Regions from separate parts of the Dyella sp. 2HG41-7 genome, predicted to be linked through region 1. Evidence: predicted binding sites of a transcription regulator. Region 1 holds the regulator's gene; each other region holds the start of a gene.
The links. The regulator HrcA, encoded in region 1, represses chaperone genes, less so after heat shock. The targets are predictions, from matches to a motif close to TTNGCACTCNNNNNNNNNGAGTGCNAA.

Region 1 (7,925 bases):
CGGTTGTCCGGGGTTGGCGCTGACCAGCAATTCGCAACGCTCGCGACCTTGCGGGTCGGGTTCATTGTTGTCGGAGTGTTCCAGCGTAACTTGCAACACGCCGCCGGCCATACCGAGTTCGGACATCAGCGCGCTAACTTCTTTGCCCAGTCGCTTGGCGGCAATTTGTCTCGCCTTGCTCAAATCTTCCGCGGCTTTGTCGTAGTCGCGTTGCAGTTGCGCGCGCTGAGTGCCAAGGCGTTCGAGCGCGTCGCCGGCGTTTTCCAACTCCGTCAGTTCGGCCTGCAGCGCGATGCGTTTGTCGTCGAGTTCGGCCGCGGGCAGGCGATGTTTGCGCGACAGTTCGTGCAGGCGCGTCAGGTGCGCGTCCACTTCGGCGTAGCGCTCAGGGTCGAGGTCGACATCTTGCGCATAGCGGCCGAGGCTGTCGGCGGCTTCGTTGAGTTGGATCTGCGCGTTGTCGAGCAGTTCGAGCATTGGCGCAAGGCGATCGTCCAGTGCGGCAAGGCGGCCCAATTCAGCATGGGCGCGGCCAAGCGAGGAGCGCAGCGCAAATTCGCTGTCGCCATCGAGCAGATCGACGACGTTGGTGATGCCTTCCGTCAGCTTGCTCGCGTTCGCCAAACGCTTATGGCTGTTTTCCAGATCCGCCAGCTCGGCAGCGGGCAGCGCCCATTTTTCGAGTTCGGTCAGTTCGTGCCGCAGCAATTCGAGGCGGTGTTCGCGATCGTCGCCGCCGCTCAGTTTGCGGATGCGCGCGCCAAGCTCGCGCCATTGCTGGGCGAGATCGCGCACCTGCGCCACGCGCGCTTCGTTTTCGGCGTAGGCATCGAGCAGGTTCATTTGATGACTGCGTTCGAGCAGTGCTTGATGCTCGTGCTGGCCGTGAATTTCAACCAGCAATGCGGCCAATTCGCCCATCTGGCCGATGGTGGCGGGGCGTCCGTTGATCCAGGCGCGCGAGCTGCCTTCGGCGCGAATCACGCGGCGGAGCTGGCAGGCGCCGTCTTCGTCCAGTTCCTCGCGCTTCAGCCAGTCGTGCGCCTCGGGCAGGTCGGTGAGATCGAACTCGGCGGTCAGCTCGGCGCGATCGCTGCCGGCGCGCACGATGCTGCTGTCGGCGCGTGAGCCGGCCAAAAGCATCAGGGCATCTACTAGCAAGGATTTGCCGGCGCCGGTTTCCCCGCTGACCACGGTCAAACCCGGGCCGAAGGTGATGTCGGCTTCTTCAACGACGGCGAGATGGCGGACGTAGAGGGAGGTGAGCATGGGGCGGCGTGTTGGTGATCGGCGCGATTGTAAAGGGGAATAGGGAACATTTGGCTTGCCGCGAAGCGGGCGTTCCCAGGTCCCCGTTCCCGTTGTTACGGCTTTCTTGCATTCTCGCCCGGCAAACCTTATTTCTTAGCTGTCTCACGGATTGCCACAGCGCATGAACCGCCACCCTGGTCAAGAACTCGATATTCGCGCACGACGTCTGCTGCGCACCTTGATCGCGCAGTATTTGGCGGACGGCGAACCTGTGGGCTCGCGCACCTTGGCGCGGTCGTCAGGGCTGGACGTGAGTCCGGCCACCATCCGCAACATCATGTCCGACCTGGAAGACGCCGGCTTGATCGCGTCGCCGCATACCTCGGCCGGGCGTATTCCCACGCCGCGCGGTTTGCGACTGTTCGTCGACAGCCTGATCGAACTGCAACCGCTGCCGCGCGACGAGATGGTGCGCTTGCAGCGCGAGCTGCCGCCCGGTCCGACGACGGCGCGCGATCTGGTGGGCAATGCATCGATGCTGCTTTCGGCGATGACCCATTTCGCCGGCGTGGTGACCGTGCCCAGGCAAACGGACTTCCCGCTGCGCCATATCGATTTCGTGCCGCTGCCCGATGCGCGCATCCTGGTGATTCTGGTGTTCTCGGACAATCAGGTGCAGAACCGCGTCATCCAGCTCTCCAAGCCGTTGGATGTGCGGGAGCTGGAGCAGGCGGCCAACTACATCAACGAACATTTTGTCGGCCTGCGCGTCGACGAAATCCGCGCGCGTTTGCTGCGCGAATTGCGCGAGGCGAGCAGCGAATTGCATCAGATGCTGGCTCAGGCGGTGGAGCTGGCGGCATCCTCGTTCGCGCCGCAAGACGAAGACGTGCTGGTCAGCGGCCAGACCAACCTGATGGCGTACGCCGAGCTCGCGAATCTGGATCGCCTGCGCGAGCTGTTCGACGCTTTTCAAAAGAAGAACGAGCTGCTGCAATTGATGGAGACCTGCGCCAAAGCGCAGGGCGTGCGGTTGTTTATCGGCGAGGAATCGGGTTTCGCCGCCCTCGACGGTTGCAGCGTGGTCACCGCGAGCTATGGCGCGCAGGGGCGGCTGTTGGGGGCGGTTGGTGTGATCGGTCCAACCCGAATGGCGTATGAGCGTGTGATCCCCGTGGTGCAGGCTACGGCGGCTTTGCTCAGCGACGCCTTGAATCGCGCCGCCAAGACCTCATAAATCGCTCGGGAGGCGGGAAATCCGCGTTATATTTGACGGTCGGCAGCACATGCCGGCCCTAGACGATGTTTGGAGTTATTTCATGCACACCAGCGATTCGCAGTCGCCGAACGCGACGCCCGAAGCGGGCGCACAGAACCCTGCGCTCGATGCGCAGCTTGAGGCCCTGAAAACCAAGGTCGCCGAGCTGGAAACGAGCAACAACGAACTGCGCGAAACCGTGCTGCGTGAAAAGGCCGAGCTGGAAAACCAGCGCCGTCGTCTGCATCGCGATCTGGAGCAGGCGCGCCGCTTCGCCAACGAAAAACTGCTGAACGATCTGCTGCCCATCTATGACGGCCTCGAGCGCGGCCTGGCGGTGGAAAGCGGCGACTTGTCGGCGGTGCGTGAAGGCTTGAACCTTACGCTGAAAGAGCTGCTGCGCATTGCCGGCAACAATGGTCTGGTGCAGGTCGATCCCGTTGATCAGCCGCTCGATCCCGAGCGCCATCATGCCGTGAGCATGGTGGAAGCGCCCGGCAAAGCTCCCGGCACCGTCGTGACGGTGCTGCAAAAGGGCTATGTACTCAATGATCGTTTGCTGCGCCCGGCTCTCGTGACCGTCGCCAAGGACGACTGAACGGCGCCTGTAATTTCAGTACTGCAGGGTTCAACTGGTATTGAACACCTTTTACACGAACCCCATCTGACAACCATTCGCGGCCAGGGAGCCGCACACGAGATTCCGGAGCACACATCATGGGCAAGATCATTGGCATCGACCTGGGCACGACCAACTCGTGCGTCGCCATCATGGATGGCAGCACCACCAGGGTCATCGAGAATTCCGAGGGTGACCGCACGACCCCGTCCATCGTGGCCTTTACGAAGGATGGCGAAGTGATGGTGGGTGCGCCTGCCAAGCGCCAGGGCGTTACCAATCCTAAGAACACCTTCTACGCGGTGAAGCGCCTGATCGGCCGCAAGTTCACCGACGCGGAAGTGCAGAAAGATTTGCATATCGTGCCGTACGCCATCGTTGCGCACGACAACGGCGACGCCTGGGTGGAAACCTCCGACGGCAAAAAGATGGCGCCGCCGGAAGTCTCCGCAAAAGTGCTGATGAAGATGAAGAAGACCGCCGAGGATTACCTTGGCGAACCGGTGACGGAAGCCGTGATTACCGTGCCGGCGTACTTCAACGACAGCCAGCGCCAGGCGACGAAAGACGCCGGCCGCATCGCGGGCCTCGACGTCAAGCGCATCATCAACGAGCCGACCGCGGCGGCCCTCGCTTACGGCCTGGACAAGAAAGGCGGCGACCGCAAGATCGCGGTGTACGACCTTGGCGGTGGCACGTTCGACGTGTCGATCATCGAGATCGCCGAAGTCGACGGCGAGAAGCAGTTCGAAGTGCTGGCCACCAACGGCGATACGTTCCTGGGCGGCGAAGACTTCGACAAGCGCGTCATCGATTACCTCATCGAGGAATTCAAGAAAGACCAGGGCATTGATCTGAGCAAAGATCCGCTCGCGCTGCAGCGTCTGAAGGACGCCGCCGAACGCGCCAAGATCGAGCTGTCGTCCTCGCATCAGACCGAAGTGAACCTGCCGTACGTGACGGCGGATGCGTCGGGTCCGAAGCATCTCAACATCAAGCTGACCCGCGCGAAGCTCGAAGCGCTGGTGGAAGACCTGGTCAAGCGCACCATCGAACCGTGCCGCACGGCGTTGAACGATGCCGGTCTGCGCGTTTCGGACATCAGCGAAGTGATCCTGGTTGGCGGTCAGACCCGCATGCCGAAGGTGCAGGAATCCGTGAAGGATTTCTTCGGCAAAGAGCCACGCAAAGACGTGAACCCGGATGAAGCCGTCGCGGTGGGCGCCGCGATTCAGGGCGGCGTGCTGGGCGGTTCGGTGAAGGACGTGCTGCTGCTCGACGTGACCCCGCTGTCGCTGGGTATCGAAACGATGGGCGGCGTGATGACCAAGCTGATCGAAAAGAACACCACGGTGCCGACCAAGGCCTCGCAGGTGTTCTCCACCGCCGACGACAATCAGACCGCCGTGACCGTGCACGTGCTGCAGGGCGAACGCGATCGCGCCAGCGGCAACAAGTCGCTGGGCAAGTTCGATCTGGCCGGCATCGAGGCCGCACCGCGCGGCATGCCGCAGATCGAAGTGACCTTCGACATCGACGCAAACGGCATCCTGCACGTGTCGGCCAAGGACAAAAAGACCGGCAAAGAACAGCGCATCGAGATCAAGGCCGGTTCCGGTCTGTCGGATGAAGAAATCCAGCGCATGGTTGCCGACGCCGAAACCCACAAGGAAGATGACCGCAAGTTCCACGAGCTCGTGGGCACGCGCAACAAGGCCGATCAGCTGGTGCACGCCACGCGCAGCGCGCTGAAGGAACACGGCGGCAAGGTGCCGGGCGAACAGCTGAGCTCGATCGAAGGCGCGCTGTCCGATCTGGAAAAGGTGAAAGACGGCGACGACAAGGACGCCATCGAAGCCAAGATCCAGAAGTTGGAGCAGGTGGCGCAATCGCTGTATGCCGCCGCACAGTCGGGTGGTCCGGCTGCCGATGCCGGTCCGCAGCACGGCCCTGGCCCGGGCGGTTCCGCCCAGCCGGACGACGTGGTCGATGCCGAATTCACCGAGGTGAAGAACGACGGCAAGTCGTAATAAACCAAGCAGTATGAAGACGAGCGCCTTATCCAAGGCGCTCGTCGTTTTTAGGAGGGGAGGCGATGGAAAAGGGGCGGCTCGAAGCCTTCAGTGATGGCGTGTTGGCCATCATCATTACCATCATGGTGCTGGAACTGAAGGTGCCGCACGGTGACAGCTGGGACGTCTTGATTCCGCAGTGGCCAGTGTTCGTGAGCTACGTGATGAGTTTCGTTTACGTAGGCATTTACTGGAACAACCACCATCACTTCCTGCATGCCGCCGAGAAAGTGAACGGCAGCGTGCTTTGGGCCAATCTCCATTTGCTGTTCTGGTTGTCGCTGACGCCGGTCACCACCGGCTGGATGGGCGAAAATCACTTCGCGCAGCTTCCTGTGGCGGTCTACGGCTTTGTATTATTGATGAGCGCCGTCGCCTGGGCGCCGTTTCAAGCCAGTCTCATCGGCGCTAACGGCGGAGAATCCTCATTGCTGGCGCAAGCGGTGGGCGGCGACTGGAAAGGCAAGGTCGCCATCGCCATATACCTGATTGGCATCGTGCTGGCGTTCGTGGCGCCGTGGGTGTCGTGTGTTCTTTACGCCACGGTGGCAGCGATCTGGTTCATTCCCGATCGGCGCATCGAATCGCGGATCTTGAAATGAGCAAGCGTGACTATTACGAAATTCTAGGTGTCGATCGATCGATCGGCGATGCGGAACTGAAAAAATCGTTCCGCCGGTTGGCGATGAAATATCACCCCGACCGCTGCCCCGACGATCCGCACGCGCAAGAAAAATTCAAAGAGGCCAAAGAGGCCTACGAAGTGCTTTCCGATCCGGAAAAGCGCTCGATGTACGACCAGTACGGCCACGCCGCGTTCGAAGGTGGCATGGGCGGTCGCGGCGGCGCCGGCTTCGGCGATATGGGCGATATTTTCGGCGACATCTTCGGCGATATTTTCGGCGGCGGTGGACGCGCGCGTCAGCGGCGCGGCGCGGATTTGCGCTACATCATGGAACTGGATCTCGAAGAAGCCGTGTTTGGCGTCGAGAGGAAGTTCGATATCCCCACGCAAGTCAATTGCCATCACTGCAACGGTAGCGGTTCCGAAGACGGCAAAACGGTGACATGCAAAACCTGCAATGGGCACGGTCGTGTGCGCATGCAGAACGGCATTTTCTCGATTCAGCAGGCGTGCCCGCATTGCGCCGGTAGCGGCCGCGCGATCGAAAAGCCGTGCAAGCGCTGCCACGGCGACGGACGTCTGGAAGAAACGCGCACGCTGTCCGTGCGCATTCCGGCGGGTGTCGACAACGGTGATCGCATTCGTCTCACCGGGCAGGGTGAGGCCGGTCCCGCTGGTTCCGAATCCGGCGATCTGTACGTGGAAGTGCGCGTGCGCGAACATGCCATCTTTCAACGCGACGGCAACAATCTCTATTGCGAAGTGCCAATTCGTTTTTCGCAGGCCGCACTTGGCGCCGAATTGCAGGTGCCGACGCTGGAAGGCGAAGTGGGCATCACCATTCCGGCCGAGACGCAAACCGGCCAGCAATTCACGCTGCGCGGGCGCGGCGTGAAATCCGTGCGCGGCGGCCGCACCGGCGATCTGATTTGCCGCGTGATGGTGGAAACGCCGGTTCGCCTCACACGCGAACAACGCGACTTGCTCGAAAAACTCGAAGCCACCTTCAGCGATGACGATCAGCACACACCGCGCGCCAAGACCTGGGCGGATGGTCTGAAGCAGTTCTGGTCGCGCGTGACTTCGTAAGCTAACGTCTGTGCAATGGCTTCGTTCCTCGATCGAAGAACGAAGCCGGCATGAAACGAAAGGGATACCCGCATGACGCAAGCCATTCGCGTTGCCATCAATGGCGCCTCCGGTCGTATGGGCCGGGCGCTGCTCGCGCTGTTGCGAGAAGATCGGCGTTTCGCATTGACGCGCGCCGTGGTCGCCGAAGGTTCGGAGCAAGATGGTGCGTCGGTGTTCGGCGGTCTTTCTTATACGCACAACTGGGAAGGCGCGTTGGCGACGGACGTCGTGATCGACTTCAGCGGCCCGGATGGACTGGCTTCCGCGTTGACGTACTGCATCGCGAACAAGGTTGCGCTGGTAACGGGCACCACCGGCATCGAATCATCGTTGGAAGCGCAAGTCGCTGCAGCCAGCAAGCAAATACCAGTGCTGCAAGCCGCCAATTTCAGCCTTGGCGTGGCAGTGTTGACGCGGTTGCTGCGCGAAGCCGCTGCCGCATTGCCGAATTGGGATCTGGAAATTATCGAATCGCACCACAACCGCAAAGAAGACGCGCCGTCCGGCACTGCGCTGGCGTTGGGGCATGCAGCAGCTGATGCACGTGGCACGACGTTGGCGAAAGACGGCGTGTATGTGCGCGAAGGCAGACCCGGTGCGCGGCGTGAAGGCACGATCGGTTTTGCCGTCGTGCGTGGCGGCGATGTCGTGGGCGAACACACGGCGTTGGTGCTGGGTCAAGGCGAGCGCGTCGAACTGAGCCATCGCGCCACGGATCGATCCATTTTTGCGCGCGGCGCGCTCGAAGCCGCCGCATGGCTGGCAGGCCGCAAGCCCGGTGCTTACAGCATCGACGATATGTTGCAGGATCGCGGCCGCAAGCCCGGATAAAGCGAAGGGCGGTTGTCCGCAACCTGCTGAGCTTGTAGCATCCGAAACGTTGTCATTGGGGAGTAGCCATCTTCGTCGTGTCGAGCCGTCATGGCTCCATGCATCGAGGAATTCGCGTCAACATACTTGAAGCCTTCG
Region 2 (7,925 bases), 1.4 Mb from region 1:
ATCGACGACGGCAGCGTTTCTTCCGCCAACGGCAACAACTTCTTGATGCCCGCGACTACGTCCAGGGTCGAGGCATTGCCGCCTTTCAACGCAGGCATTAGCACGGCGCGGTGCCCGTCCACGCGCACCACGTTGTTCTGCGGCGGCGAGCCGTCGCGCACGTGCGCCACCTGGCCGATGGTGATGGTGGCGCCGTCCACCGTCTTGATCGGAAGATTGTTGAGTTCTTCGATCGCCACGGGACTGTCGTTGAGTTCGACCGTGTATTCGTAGTTGCCGACCTTTACGTCACCAACGGGCACGATCTGGTTCTGCGCGGCCAACGCATTGCCGACGTCCTGCGCAGAGAGTCCTTTCGCGGCAAGCGCCTGCGGGTCCAGGTCCAACATCACCTGGCGCTGCTTGCCGCCGTAAGGTGTGGGAATGGCCACGCCCGGTACCGAAATCAGCATCGGTCGCAGAAAGTTTTGCCCAAGATCGCGGATGGTTTGCTCGCCGAGCTTGGTGCTCGACATCGCCATCTGCAGCACCGGCACGGTGGACGCGTTGTAGTTGATGATCTGTGGCGGCGTGATACCGGGCGGCATCTGCTTGAGCACCGTCTGCGAGATCGAGGTCACCTGCGCGGTCGCCGTGCGCACGTCCACGCCCGGCTGGAAGAAAATCTTGACGACGCCGATGCCCGGCAGCGACTGCGATTCGATGTGCTCGATATCGCTGACGGTCGAGGTAAGCGAGCGCTCGTAGTAGTAGATGACGCGGCCGGACATCGCGCTTGGCGACAAGCCGTTATAGGTCCACACCACGCTGATCACCGGAATACCAATGTTCGGGAAAATATCGGTCGGCGTGCGCATCGCGGCCAAGGGGCCGACGATAAGAATAAACAGCGCAAGGACAACGAAGGTGTAGGGGCGCGCGAGCGCGATTCTGACGAGACCCAACATGCAGCGGCTTCCAGCGACACGGGCTAACGGAGGCTGCATTATCGAAAAACGCCTGCCGTGGCGCCTTTCGCAGGCATGAAGATTGTTTCATAAAAGGGCCGAGCACCGACCGACGGTCATTAATCGGCATGATTGGAATTCGACGATTCCGTTTTTTTGCTCGTCATCCCAGCGAAAGCTGGGATCCAGCGACTTAACAAAGGGCCAAAGGCACTGGGTCCCAGCTTTCGCTGGGATGACGCTGAGGCGACTTGAAAAATCCCGACCGGGCGTGCGCGTGGAAAGTCGGGAGACTTCAGGCCCTGTATCGGTGTGCGATAGGCGATCTAAGCGGTCGAATGCGAAGACTGCAGACGGCATTGCATACTGATCGATGTGCCCTCATTGCCATCCCCGATGGACAACCCGAAGTCGTGCAGCTTGGCGATGGCCGCGACGATGCTAAGCCCCAGCCCGTGACCCGGCACATCGCGCCCCGCATCACCACGATAGAACCGCTGCCAGATGACCTGCCGCTGCGCTTCGGGGATGCCAGGACCGCTGTCGATCACTTCCAGAAGCGCGGACTCTGCATCGACGCGCACCGCGCTCAGCGACACGCGACCGCCCGAGGGCGTGAATTTGATCGCGTTGCTGACCAGATTTCCCAGCGCCTCGAACAGCAGATCGGGGTCCGCCTGCACGATCAGATCTGGATCGATCTGCAACGCGAATTGCAGTTGCTGGTCCTCTGCCAGTGGCGCATACAGTTCGTGCACGTGCTGCAGCGTCTGGCCCAGATCAACTGCGACGAAGCCTTCGCGCCGGCGCCGATCTTCCAACTCCGAAATGCGCAGCAGCGCGCGGAAGCGTGCGAGCACTTCATCGATGTCGCTGACGCATTGTTCGATCAACGCGGCGTGCGGATCGTCTTCCTTCATTTGCTGTTGCACGCGGTACAACTGCGAACGCAAACGCGTCAACGGCGTGCGCAGATCATGCGCGATGTTGTCGCAGACGCCCTTCACTTCGCCCATCAATCGCTCGATCTGGTCGAGCATGTTGTTGACGATGGCGGCGAGTCGGTCCAGTTCGTCGCCGCGTTCGCCCACCGGCAGGCGACGATGCAAATCGCCCTGCACGATCAATTGCGTGGCCGATTCGATCTGCCGAATGCGCCGACGCGGTGCGCGATTGAGGATCAAACCACCGATCAAACCGGGCACCAAAGTAAAGGAAAGCCCCCACCACAACGCGTGCAAAATGATGCCGCCCACGCGCGCGGCAATGCGCGTGGCATGCGCGAGCACGAGTATTTGGCCGTTGTCGAGGCGTGTCGCGATCACTGAAAGTGTGGGCGTTTGCGGCGCGAACGGGCCGCTCTCCACATTTTCGGTGGACATGCGCACGGTGACCATATCGGGCTTGAGGCCCTCGGGTATCTGCAACACATCGCCGTACAGCCACTTGCCGTGCGCGTCGAACAAACCCCACGCGTTGTAGTTGGTTTGCTCGAGCACCATGTAGTCGTTCAACGCCACCAGCATGTGGTCTTCGTTCAAGCTGCGCAGATAACCAATTTGCTGCTTGAGCTGCGTATCCGTGCGGTTTTCCAGATAGTGCCGCGCTTCCCAATAAATGGACCCCAGCAGCACCGTGCCCCAGATGACGAAGAACACGCCGTAGGCAAGCAGCAAACGCGAGGTGGTGGCGCGCCAGTGAATTCCGAGATTTTGGGTGGGATTAGCCAAGTCGATATCCCGATCCGCGCATGGTGCGAATCAACGACGGTTCGCCTTCGTTGTCGACCTTGCGACGCAAACGCGCGATGTGCACGTCGATCAGATTGGTGCCGGGATCGAAGCGCAATCCCCACACGCTTTCGAAAATCATCGCGCGCGTTAGCACTTGGCCCGGGTAGCGCATCAGGAATTCCAGCAGACGATATTCGGTGGGCAGCAACGTCAATTCGCGACTTCCACGGCGCGCCGTGCGCGTGATGATGTCCAGTTCCAGATCGGCGACGCGCAGCTTGGTTTGCGAAGGTTGTTCCTGGCGATGCCGACGCAACAGCACTTCGATGCGCGCCGCCATTTCGTCCGGTGCAAACGGCTTGGTGAGATAGTCGTCGCCACCGGCGCGCAAGCCGCGCACGCGTTCGTCCACGTCACCGAGCGCGCTGATCATCAGCACCGGCGTGGTGATGCCGCGTTCGCGCAATTGCTTTACCAGCGTGAGGCCGTCCATGCCCGGCAGCATCAAGTCCAGGGTGATGGCGTCGTAATGTGGTTCCTGGGCGCGCTGGAAACCCTGCGCGCCATCGTGCACGCGGTCGGCGCTGATGCCATGCGCGGCCAGCTCCAGCACGATTTCGCGTGCGGTGATCTCGTCGTCTTCGATGACCAGGATGTGAGGCATGGGCGTCCGCGTTGAATTTCACGCGGGACTTAAACACAAAACGGCCTCCGCGAGGGAGGCCGTCGTGATTGCCGTGTCAGTACGGCTTCAGGCTGCGAACAAACCGCGCATCTTTTTCATGGCGTTGGCTTCGACCTGGCGGATGCGTTCGGCGGAGACACCGTATTCATCGGCAAGATCTTGCAGCGTGGCCTTTTCCTCGTTGAGCCAACGACGCTGGATGATGTCGCGCGAACGCTGGTCCAGCTTTTGAAGTGCGGACGACAGCGTTTCCAGCTGGTTGTCGGACTGGTCGGCGTCAGCCACGTTTTCGTACGGATCGGCGCCTTCGTCGATCAGAAACGCTTCCGGTGCCGGCTTGGCATCCTCTTCCGCATCGGCCGGGGCTTCGAAGCCGATATCGCGACCGGACAGACGCGATTCCATTTCGCGTACGGTGGCTTCCGGCACGCCAAGGTCCTTGGCGACCGTGCGCACTTCTTCGGCATTCATCCAGCCCAGGCGCTTCTTGCTCTTGCGCAGGTTGAAGAACAGCTTGCGCTGCGCCTTGGTGGTAGCCACCTTGACGATGCGCCAGTTGCGCAGGATGAACTCGTGCATTTCCGCGCGAATCCAGTGCACGGCGAAACTGACCAGGCGCACGCCCTGGTCGGGGTCGAAACGCTTGACCGCCTTCATCAGGCCAATGTTGCCTTCCTGAATTAGGTCGGACAGCTGCAAACCGTACCCGTTGTAACCGCGAGCCACATGCACCACGAAACGCAGGTGCGACATCACCAGCTTGCGGGCCGAGGCGAGATCGGCATCTTCATGATATCGACGCGACAGATCCTGCTCTTCCTCTTGGCTGAGCACGGGAATGCGATGGACGGCCGAAATATAGGCATCCAGACTGCCGACGACGCTAGGAACCGGCAGATTGGCCGTTACCAAGGCTTGGGACATGTTGGAACCTCCAGAGATATGGGGTTGAGCTTAGCACTCGGATACTTAGAGTGCTAAAGGCACCGATGAGTTCCGGCGCCTTTTGTGTACTAAATAGTACACGAATACCCCGGGCATGTCCATCCCGGATGGGTGCCCCAAAGCCGGAGTTCAAGCATGACTTGTGGCCGGTTAAAGGCTGGGCTGACGCCGCTTGATTCAAGTGAACGGGCGCACCGTACCGAACTTTCCGGCCTGAAAATCTCGAACGGTCTGCTCCATCTCCTCAATGCTGGTCATCACGAAAGGACCGTACTGAACCACCGGTTCGTGAATGGCCGGGCCAGCAATGACCACGAAACGGACCTCGCCGCCTGGCGACCCCAATACAAGCACTCCGGGCTGATCGGCGGATACGGCCACTGCTTGACCCGGGACCAAGGTGACCTTCGCTTCACCGGCGATATCACGCACGGAAAGACTGCCGGTACGCGCATAAACCCAAGCATTCCAGGCGGCTTGGAGGGGGAGTCGCGTTGTCGCGCCATCGGCTAGCCAACCGTCCAGGATGAGAATCGGCTCTGGGGTTATCAGCGGACTTGTCTTGCCCTCCAAGGAGCCCGCCAACACACGCAGCCGGAGGCCCTCGACCTCCACAACCGGGACATCTTGCGGCCGCAGCAGCATGGTGGCGGGCGCCATCTGCTTTAACCGTTGAGATAGATTGACAAAGAGCTGCAAGCCATTCAGGCGCGGGTTATCGCCTTCGGGTTGCTGGGTATGCACGACGCCGCGACCAGCCAGCGTCCAATGCAGGCCACCGGGTTCGATCCTGTGATCGTTGTGGACGCTGTCGTGACTGCTCATCCAGCCCTGCGTGTCCTCAAATAACACCGTTACGGCCGACATGCCTGCATGGGGGTGCACTTCGAAGGTAGGGCCCGTCATAACGAAGTGATCAACCAATACCAGCGGACTCATCGCTTCGCCGAAATCCGTGTGACGAAACTGCCGGATGTCGCAATGCGCGCCTACCGGATGCGGCTCGGGGGCGACTGGATTCGTAAAATGCAGGCTGTTCATTGAGGTGGATGTATTCATGGCCATGCTCCTCACCAGAGTTCCTGTGCATTCCGGATGGCCGCAGTCACCGTGCCGATGACTCCGCCATACCAAAGGGTCGGTCACAGCGAAACAATTGTAGTTATTCGTCGCGCAGCTGAGCTCGAAGCGGCAGCGACCAGTCGATGGGCGGTTGCCCCTGTTCCTGCAGGTAACGGTTGGCACTCGAAAAGTGTCCACAACCGATAAACCCTCGATGCGCCGACAAGGGCGAGGGGTGCACCGACTTCAGGACCGCGTGGCGGGAGGTGTCGATAAGCTGCCCTTTGCGCTGGGCGTAAGAGCCCCAGAGCATGAAGACGATCCCCTCGCGCTCCCGATTGAGCGCATCGATCGCCGCGTCGGTGAAACCTTCCCACCCTTTGCCCTGATGCGAGGCGGCCTGGCTCTGCTCCACGGTAAGCACCGCGTTGAGCAACAGCACCCCGCGATCCGCCCAGGGTGTCAGGCAGCCGTGGTCAGGCGGCGAATAACCGAGATCGCGCTGGATCTCTTTGAAGATGTTCACCAGCGACGGCGGCGCCGGCACGCCGGGGCGCACCGAGAAACACAAACCATGCGCCTGCCCCGGGCCGTGATACGGATCCTGCCCGAGTATCACGACGCGCACGGCCTCGAACGGTGTGTGCTGAAACGCGTTGAAAATCTCGGGGCCCGGCGGATAAATCACTTTGCCGGCACGTTTCTCCGCGCGGAGAAATTCGGACAGCGTGCGCATCTCAGGTCGCTGCAAATAATCGCCGATGCGACTTTTCCAGGACGGTTCGAGTTTGACGCGTTCTTCTTCGCTCATCGGGGCTGCGTGTTGATCGTTAGCCATCCCCGAATCATAACGATTAGGTCGGCCACGCGTATGCGCACCGCGCCGACGCGACACGTCAGCCGAGAGCGATCAGATTGCTCCGGCGCTATCGCGTCCGCGCAGATGTTGCGCCACGCGCAACTGGAACAGCAGCTTGGTCACCAGCAGTTTTTCTTCGACGGGCTTCTCGACCAGATCGTTGGCGCCCGCGCGAATCAACGCGGCCTGATTGTCCGGGTTCTCGTCGCCCGTCATCACCAGCACCGGTAACTTGCCTTTGCCGTAGCCAAAATCGAGACGGATGAATTTCAGCAAATCGCCGCCGGTCAATTCGCCTTTGAGGCTCACGTCGGTGAGCACCAGATCGGCGCCGACCGTACCTTGCGCGCGCTCGGATTCGAGCAAGGCCAGTGCGTCTTCCACGCTGACCACGTGACGCACGGTGAGCCCGATTTTTTCCAGCATGCGGCGCGTCGCCAGCGCCACCACGCGGCTGTCTTCCACGTACAGCACCACGCCTTCGGCGGCGCTTTCCGGGCGCACGTAACCGCGGATGAATTCCGCCAGCGCTTGGAAACCGAGCGATTTGTCGAAGTAATCGGTGACGTGTTCGCCCAAGGCGCGTCGATGCAGACGATCATCCACATCGCCGGACACCACCACGATCGGCACATAAACTTGCGGCGCGGATTCGCGCACGTAGCGCGCCAGTTCCAAACCGTCCATATCGGGTAGGCGCAGCGAGATCGTAATGAAATCGAACACGCCGTTTTCGAGCAGCCGATGCGCTTCCGCACCCGAGCCGCAACCGACGACCTCGGCCTGCGGCAATTCCGCTTGCAGGACGCGCGAAATCAGCTGGCGAACCACCTTGGAACCGTCGACCACCAGCACACGCGGCGCGGTGCTCAGATCACGGCTGCTGATGCTTGAACTCATCAAAAACCCCACCGTCCCGGTTTTGCGTGGCTTCCGTGCTCCATGTCGTCAAGCGCCCCCTGCGCCTGTAGGCACACATTCTATCCGGTTGTGAGGAAACAGCCGCGTTACGAGCCGGCCATCGACCACATCGCTATGGTGAATCAGACAGGCAACGGGCTGTGCGAACGGCTTCACCGCTCGCCACATTCGTACGTGGGCGGGCGATTTACGCCGCCTTACGCAATTGCCAGGCGCTCACCAAGCGTGCGCCCAGCCAACCCAGGAAAGCCGCAGCGACGGGAACGCTCAACAACAGCCACGGCGGCAAGCCGCCAGCCTGGAATTTCCCTTCGTAGACCTGACTAAGCCGAGCCACCGGTTCGGCCAAGGCAAATTCGATGGCGATCGCCAACCCCACCGCCAGGATGCCGCTGAAGAGGCCATACCAGACGCCCGCATAGAGATAGGGACGCCGCACGAACGCGCGGCTGGCGCCTATCAGCTTCAGCACGCCGATTTCCTCGGCGCGGCTGGTGATATCCACGCGCACCGTATTACCGACCACCAGCAGAACCGCCAGCGCAAACAGCGCCGCCAGAATCATCACAGCGCGATTGCCCACACCGAGCAAAGCGTCGAGTCGCTCACGCCAGGTGCCGCTGTCCTGGACCATATCGACGCCTTGCATACCGCGCACATCGTCCACGAGATGACTGACCGCATCGGCGGAAACGCCATCTTGCGGTTGCACCTGAAGCACGAACGGCAGCGGATTGTCGTCGAGCGCGTGCAGCGCATCGGAAAATCCTTGC
Region 3 (7,925 bases), on a different contig from region 1:
ACCCGTCGCGTCGTGTTCTCGTTCGTCCTGGCGTATTTGTTTCAAGCCGTGATGTACGGCGTCAACGCGCTGAAAGTCGCGAACCTTGGTACGCCGCTGCTGCCTGCGGATTTCCGCATGGTGGATCAATTGCAAAAGGGCGGACTGCATGTGCTCGGCGGCTATCTTCCGCATAGCCCGTGGCTCTATCTCGCGCTGTTGGCGGGTGTGGCCGCGATCGTGACGATGTGGCGTCGCGAACCGCCGCTTTTCGCGCGACGCACCCATGGCAAACGCGTCGTCGCCGGCGCATTGCTCGCCGGAACGTTCGCCACGCTGCTGCTGGGCATGCCCGGTTGGCGCAATCTTTATAACGGCAAAAAACTGTGGCTGGAGCCCTGGTCGGCGGCGGCCACCACGACCCATTCGGGTCTGGTGAGTTCGCTAGTGATGTTCCACCTGCAAGATCGGCGCACCAAACAGAAAGTCGAGCCGGCAGACGTCAACAATCTGCTGCAGACCACGGGCGATGCGGTGCGCGCGCGCATGCAAGCGCCAATGGATCAAGGCAGCGCGTTGCCCGACATCGTCGTGGTGCAAAGCGAATCGTTCTTCGATCCGAGCATCGTGCGCGGCTTCGAGCACGCCAATCTCACGCCTAATCTCACGCGCCTCGCCGACGAAGGCATGAGCGGCCCGCTGCATGTGCCCACCTACGGCGGCGGCACGATCCGCACCGAGTTCGAAGTGCTTACGGGCTTGTCGTTGCGTTACTTCGGCAACATGCAATTTCCCTATCTGCAAATGCACGACAAAGTCGTGCCGAGCATGGTGCGCACGTTGCGCGCACACGGTTACGAAACAGTCGCCATTCACGGCAACGATCCGACGTTCTGGAATCGCAACACGGCATTCAAAGTGCTTGGCTTCGATCGTTTCGTGTCGCAGTCGAGCTTCCCGCAAAATGCGGCAATGGACGGCAAGTACATGGCCGATAGCGCAATGACCGACGAGATCATGGCGCAACTGAAAGATTCCGGCCCGCCGCAATTCCTGTTCGCGATCAGCCTGGAAGCGCATGGCCCTTACGACGTGGATCCGAAAGACGTCGCCGCGCGCAACGCGATCGTGGTGCCGGATACGGTTCCCGCGAAAGACAAGGTGGAAGTGCAGAATTACCTCTACCACATGCAGCATGCCGACGAGGAGTTAGGACGTCTCACCGCCTTGCTCGCCAATCGCAATCGCCCGACCTTGCTGCTGTTCTACGGCGACCACCTCCCCGGCCTCACCGATACGTATCACGCGACGGGTTTCGCAAACGGTCAGGACATGCTGGCGCAAGCGGGCACGTGGTTGCTGATCGATCCGCGCAATCCGGGCGCCGCGCAACACGTGGATATGGCCTCCTGGATGCTGCCGGGCTTGCTGCTCGAACGCGCTGGCATTCATGACGACGCGTATTTCGCGCTGACGCAGGTGCTCGCGCCGTCGCTGGCGGATCTCACGCACGCCCCCGGTGCGCAGCCGCCGCCGATCAACGCGCAACAGCAAACCTTCGATAAGGACATGGCGAGCGTCGCCGTGCTGCGCATGAAAGGCAAACTCGACAAGCTGCTGCCTGCGAGCCTGTTGCCTTCCAATACGGCCGTCGCGAAACAGGACAACGAGGAAGCGGGCACGCAGGCATCGGAAGCCATGGGCGCGCATCGCTGAGCGCTTAGCAAGTCGCGTAAAAGCTGATTCCTCGCGCAAGGAAGCACGCTGGAAGGTGACGTTATTGGCGCGCCAACGTATTGGCGCGCTCTGATTGAGTGCGACGAAAGTCGCGCGATGCCGCCTCTGCGCGTGCGATGCGTTCGCTGTCGAGCGGATGACTGGACAAATAGCGATCGGCCTGTGAATCGGCGGACACGTGATGCGCCTGCTCCAACGCGCGCATCGCATCGACGAACGCCATCGGATCGATGCTCTGCTGCGCGAGCGCCTGAAACGCAAAATTATCCGCGTCCGCTTCAAACGCACGGGAATAATGACTGTTCAACAGAAAAACGGGAATTGCCGAAGCGAGGCTTCCCACCGACGTGACATCGCCCGCCAGCATCCCCGCAATCACTACGACGCCCGAACTGCGCAGCACTTCTCGCATCATGTGGTGGTGCGCCTGATGCCCAAGTTCATGCGCCGCCACCGCGAGAAACGAGCGATCATCCGGCAACGCCTTGATCAGGTCGTCGGTGAACACGACGGTTCCATCCGGCAGCGCGAAGGCATTCGCGCCGATGGCTGGCGCGTTGTAAAAGGCGATAGCTACTGGCGGGAGCCCGGAAACGCCGTGCGCAAACCGATCGAAAATCTGCTGCAGGTGCGCGCGGCGATCCGCAGGCAACTGGCTAGTTAAAAGAATTCGTCCTCGCAAAACCGATAGCGATTCTCTTCCCATCACCACTTCGGCGCGGTGCGGCATATGCGAAGCGATGCGATCGGCCGTCCACGGCAACACGTATTCGAATAAACCGATCGTCGCCAGCACCACGACCACGATGCTGACGATCGCGATCGAACGCATGCGCTCCAATCGATCGACCGTGCGCTCGATGCGATGACTGCGCGCGAACCAATCCGCGGGCATGTCGTCATGCGCAATCTGCAATTGCGCGCCGTCCGGCAACCACAAGGTAAAGGGCACGCCGATAACGCGTGCGCTCGGCTCGATATCCGAGAATGGCGCGCATCCGGCCACATCCGCACCACGCCAATTCAACGAATCGCCCACGCGCGACACGACGACCCGCGTTGCGCGGGTCGTCCGACCGTCATGAAAGATGCCGGGTATCGACATTAGAGACCGATATCGAAGCCCAAAAGGCTGTCGATTTCGGTACCCGTGGCGCTGACGTCGTTATCGCTGGCGCGTTGCGTGAATTCTTCCAGGTTGCCTTCGCCAATCACGCGCAAACACGACGCGCGATAGCGCACCACCTGAATCTTAGCCCACGGAATGGCGAGACCGAGCGTAAAGATGATCGCCAACGCATTGCCCATATAGATCCGCAGCATCGGCCCGAATTCGAGCGACGACTGCATCTGATAACGCGCCAACGACGCCTGGTTGTACAGCGCATTGGTCATGCGGACGTGCGTGTACGTCCAAATCGTGATGTACAACGGAGCAAGGCATAGATAGCTGACAAGGACGATCAGAATCGGATGCGTCTTTGGATCGATATGCCCTTTCACCAACCCATTGAAGAAGATCCCCATCAAAATCCCCGTAGGAATCATGCAGAGAAGTGCGATGCCGAACGCAGCGCCATAGATGCGGTAGTACGCACCGATTTCGGTGGTGAAGCGAAACGACTTGCCGCCGAAGTAATGGTGCTCGGCCATCCATTGCTGCTGATTGCCCTTGACCCAGGGATAGAAAGCGAACATCCCCGCAAACAGCAGCAACGCGCCAGCGAGCGGATGCCCGACGGACTTCAGAAGTCCAAACAATCCGAGCGGAATCGCCATCAACAGATACACCAACAAATACCACTGATACGCCCCGGCGTAATCGGCGATAAAACGAAAATGCAGACCGCGCCACGCCGAATACCGCGCACGGAACATCAAGCCTTTCACGACCATCCACGGCATAAAGACACCGACCACGCCCATCGTGGCCAGCTGCAGCGGACGGGAAAAGTGACCCGCGATCACATAGGTGGCGAACAGCATCGCTGCAATCAACCGCCCGCGCAAAATAGGAATGGGTCGCGCGAGATATTCGAACGGCGATCCTTCGAACAGCGTGTTGGCGTACATGTAGCGTCGCGTACGCACCGACGCCCACGCCGAATAAATACCGAGCGTGACGATGCTCAAAGCGACATTGACGATCCAGATGCGAAAGTAATCGCGCGCGTTACCGCGGAATTCGAACTCGTGGACGTCGGCGGAGCGACCGATGATCGTGTCGCTGATCTCGGGCAAGTAAATGCCCGAGCCCATGGTCTCGTCATGCATATCCCTATTTCCCCTCTTCGACCTCCCCCCGGAGGTGAGCCGAGTGTAGCGCCGAAATGTGATCCGCAACGCACTCTGCCAGGGCGGGACAAACCGTCGGCCGGGGTATCGAAAAGGGAAAAAGAAAGCCCCGCTTGCGCGGGGCTTTCTGCAAACACTTCGCGATGAACGCAGGACTTAGAAGTCCATGCCGCCCATACCGCCCATACCGCCGCCCGGGGCGCCATGGTTGTGCTCTTCTTTCTTCGGCAGCTCGGCCACCATCGCTTCGGTGGTGATGAGCAGGCCGGCCACGGACGAGGCGTACTGCAGGGCCGAACGCGTGACCTTGGTCGGATCCAGGATGCCGAATTCGATCATGTCGCCGAACTCGCCGGTAGCGGCGTTGTAGCCGTAGTTACCCTTGCCTTCCTTGACCTGGTTGACGATCACAGACGGCTCGTCGCCGGCGTTGAACACGATTTCGCGCAGCGGCGCTTCCAGCGCACGGCGGGTGATGGCGATACCGTGGTTCTGATCTTCGTTGTCGCCCTTCACGCCGTCGATGGCCTTCAGCGTGCGGATCAGCGCAACGCCACCGCCCGGGACCACGCCTTCTTCAACCGCGGCGCGGGTGGCGTGCAGCGCGTCTTCCACGCGTGCCTTCTTTTCCTTCATTTCGACTTCGGTCGCAGCGCCGACCTTGATCACAGCAACGCCGCCGGCCAGCTTGGCCACGCGTTCCTGCAGCTTCTCGCGGTCGTAGTCGGAAGAAGTCTCTTCGATCTGCGCCTTGATCTGGCCGATGCGCGACTGGATCTTCGCCGCTTCGCCAGCGCCGTCGATGATGGTGGTGTTTTCCTTGGTCACCACGACCTTCTTGGCGCGGCCGAGATCTTGGATGGTGGCCTTCTCAAGCTGCAGGCCCACTTCTTCGGAGATGACCTGGCCGTTGGTGAGGATGGCCATGTCTTCCAGCATCGCCTTGCGACGATCGCCGAAGCCCGGCGCCTTCACGGCTGCAACCTTGACGATGCCGCGGATGGTGTTGACCACGAGGGTGGCCAGCGCTTCACCTTCCACTTCTTCGGCGACGATCAGCAGCGGCTTGCCGGCCTTGGCGACGCCTTCGAGGATCGGCAGCATTTCGCGCACGTTGGAGATCTTTTTGTCGTACAGCAGGATGAACGGGTCATCCAGCTCGACCTGCTGGCTCTGCTGGTTGTTGATGAAGTACGGCGACAGGTAGCCGCGGTCGAACTGCATGCCTTCCACGACGTCGAGTTCGTTCTCCAGACCCGAACCTTCTTCAACCGTGATCACGCCTTCCTTGCCGACCTTCTTCATCGCGGTGGCGATGATGTCGCCCACGGCGACGTCGGAGTTGGCGGAGATGGTGCCGACCTGGGCGATAGCCTTGTCGTCAGCGGTGGGCTTGGAGAGCTTCTTCAGCTCTTCCACGGCGGCGATGACGGCCTTGTCGATACCGCGCTTGAGATCCATCGGATTCATGCCGGCGGCCACGGCCTTCAGGCCTTCGCGCACGAACGCCTGGGCCAGCACGGTCGCGGTGGTGGTGCCGTCACCGGCGGTGTCGGAGGTCTTGGACGCGGCTTCCTTGACGATCTGGGCGCCCATGTTCTCGTAGGCGTCGGCCAGTTCGATTTCCTTGGCGACGGACACGCCGTCCTTGGTGACGGTCGGAGCGCCGAAGCTCTTCTGGAGCACGACGTTGCGGCCCTTGGGACCCAGGGTGACCTTCACGGCATTTGCGAGGGTGTTCACGCCCTTGAGGATGCGTGCGCGGCTGTCTTCGCCGAAGCGGACTTCTTTAGCGGCCATAATTTTTTTGCCTCAAAAAAATTAAATTAAATACGGAAAATCTTGCGAAAAAACTGCGGAAGGAGCCAAAGGCGACGAGGTGCGAGTCTTTGACGTCAACACCAATCGCCACCGAATCAGCCCTCGATCACCGCCACAATGTCGTCTTCCTTCAGGAAGACCAGCTCTTCGCCGTCGATCTTGATTTCCTGGCCGGCGTACTTGCCGAACAGCACCACTTCGCCGGCCTTGACCGACATCGGGCGCACCTTGCCGTCTTCCAGGATGCGGCCTTCACCGGCGGCGATGACCTTGCCGCGGGTCTGCTTTTCGGTTGCGCTATCGGGGATGACGATGCCGCCGGCGGAGACACGCTCCTCTTCCAGACGCTTGACGATGACGCGATCGTGCAGCGGACGCAGTTTGCTCATGAGAAAACTCCAGCTATGGCTTGAGGTTAGAGAAAATAGTGGGCGACCCCGAGGCCGGCCTCTGGCAGGCGCCTGTTAGCACTCGGGAAACACGAGTGCCAATTTTAGCCTCCAAAAAAACCCTGGGTACAGGGCCGGTCGAACTCTGAAGAGATGAATAGGGGTGGGCTGGCGGCTTTCAAGGGTTCGGATAGAAGCAATTTTTAGATCGTCGCCCCGGCGCACGCGGTGAGGGCACATGGGTATGCCCGGGTTTGAGGAGCGAGGAAAGCCGGGGCGACGGGATATTCCCTATCGACACCGGCTGCGAGAACGTCAACGATTACGTATTGCGCCAACAACAAGGCTATCGGCAGTGAGTAACGAGCGCTCGCTTCGCGAGAAAATCGTCGCCAACGGTTTGAAATTGACCCCGTCCGGCTTGAGCCAGGGCACCTCCGGCAACCTGAGCATCCGCTTCGGCGGCGGATTCCTGATCACGCCCAGCGGGATGCCCTACGGCGAGGTCGCGCCGGACGACGTGGTGTTCGTGGATATGGAGGGTCGATACGAACACCCGCGCCGTCCGTCCAGCGAGTGGCGATTCCATCGCGATATCTACGCAGCGCGCGCCGACGCGGGCGCGATCGTGCACGCGCATCCGCCGTACAGCACGGCGTTGGCGATGTGCCGCATGGATATCCCCGCCGCGCATTACATGATCGCCGTCGGCGGCGGCGATTCGATTCGCTGCTCGGAATATTTCACCTACGGCACGCAGGAACTCTCCAATGCCGTGGTGCGCGCGCTGGATGGACGGCTCGCGTGCCTGATGGCCAATCACGGCATGATCGCCACCGGCGCCAACATGGAACAAGCGATGTGGCGCGCGATCGAAGTGGAAACGCTCGCGCATCAGTACACGTTGGCGCTGCAAATCGGCAAACCCGCCATGTTGAGCGATAAGGAAGTGGGCGATGTGCTGGAAAAATTCGGCAATTACGGTTTGATGGCGCGCAACGCTTCTTCCACCTAAGCGCGTCGACGAGGCTTTCTATGTCTGCTCCCGACCATGTTCTGCTCTGCTATTGCACGTGTCCGAATGTCGCGAGCGCGACGCATCTGGCCGAAGCCTTGGTCAACGAATCGCTCGCGGCGTGCGTAAATCGCATTCCCGGCATCCAATCGACGTATCGGTGGAAAGGCGAAGTCACCACTGACACGGAAGAACTGTTGCTGATCAAAACCACCGCGTCGCGTTTCGAAGCGTTGAAGGAACGCGTGCTGGCGTTGCATCCGTACGAATTGCCCGAATTGATCGCCGTGCCGGTGGAGCGCGGCCATGCCGCTTATTTAGAGTGGGTGCGCGCGGCCGGCGAAGATTGATCGGGCTTTCGATCCCCCACCGTAAGCGTTGCATCCGGTGGCGCGACAAACACCACTAGCATCGTTGCGGACTCGACGTCGCTCGCGTTGCCGCTCATGACGTGATGCGCCCCGGCCGGCTCGAACCAGCTGTCGCCGGGGCCATACACGTGCAGCGCGCCACCTTCGATCCGACTTCGAATATGGCCGCTCAGCACATACACGAACGCATCGCCGCCGTGCCGATGCGGAGCGGAAAATTGCCCCGGCGCGTAAGTCACGGTGACTGCGCTCAGTTGGCGATCGTGCGTGGCGGCGAGCGGCGACGATAGCAGCGCGTGCTCTTCCGCTGCCGCAATG

Region 2: the regulator HrcA is predicted to act here: its motif matches at 4,320-4,346, upstream of rpoH (RNA polymerase sigma factor RpoH).
Region 3: the regulator HrcA is predicted to act here: its motif matches at 6,297-6,323, upstream of L0U79_RS00335 (co-chaperone GroES).

What each region holds. Positions count from the first base shown of each region.
Region 1 covers NZ_JAJEJV010000004.1:2,310,221-2,318,145, forward strand. Annotated here, with positions in the region: gene recN (DNA repair protein RecN) at 1-1,269, opposite strand, end outside; gene hrcA (heat-inducible transcriptional repressor HrcA) at 1,433-2,488, shown strand; gene grpE (nucleotide exchange factor GrpE) at 2,571-3,107, shown strand; gene dnaK (molecular chaperone DnaK) at 3,227-5,158, shown strand; gene L0U79_RS11815 (TMEM175 family protein) at 5,224-5,802, shown strand; gene dnaJ (molecular chaperone DnaJ) at 5,799-6,914, shown strand; gene dapB (4-hydroxy-tetrahydrodipicolinate reductase) at 6,987-7,787, shown strand; yybP-ykoY riboswitch at 7,833-7,925, shown strand, end outside.
Region 2 covers NZ_JAJEJV010000004.1:902,029-909,953, reverse strand. Annotated here, with positions in the region: gene L0U79_RS05515 (efflux RND transporter permease subunit) at 1-947, opposite strand, end outside; gene L0U79_RS05510 (HAMP domain-containing sensor histidine kinase) at 1,274-2,677, opposite strand; gene L0U79_RS05505 (response regulator transcription factor) at 2,670-3,344, opposite strand; gene rpoH (RNA polymerase sigma factor RpoH) at 3,432-4,289, opposite strand; gene L0U79_RS05495 (pirin-like C-terminal cupin domain-containing protein) at 4,488-5,369, opposite strand; gene ung (uracil-DNA glycosylase) at 5,473-6,183, opposite strand; gene L0U79_RS05485 (response regulator) at 6,283-7,131, opposite strand; gene ftsX (permease-like cell division protein FtsX) at 7,340-7,925, opposite strand, start outside.
Region 3 covers NZ_JAJEJV010000003.1:67,489-75,413, forward strand. Annotated here, with positions in the region: gene L0U79_RS00315 (LTA synthase family protein) at 1-1,695, shown strand, start outside; gene L0U79_RS00320 (M48 family metallopeptidase) at 1,757-2,764, opposite strand; gene L0U79_RS00325 (YjgN family protein) at 2,821-3,990, opposite strand; gene groL (chaperonin GroEL) at 4,168-5,811, opposite strand; gene L0U79_RS00335 (co-chaperone GroES) at 5,928-6,221, opposite strand; gene L0U79_RS00340 (class II aldolase/adducin family protein) at 6,577-7,236, shown strand; gene cutA (divalent-cation tolerance protein CutA) at 7,257-7,586, shown strand; gene L0U79_RS00350 (cupin domain-containing protein) at 7,550-7,925, opposite strand, start outside.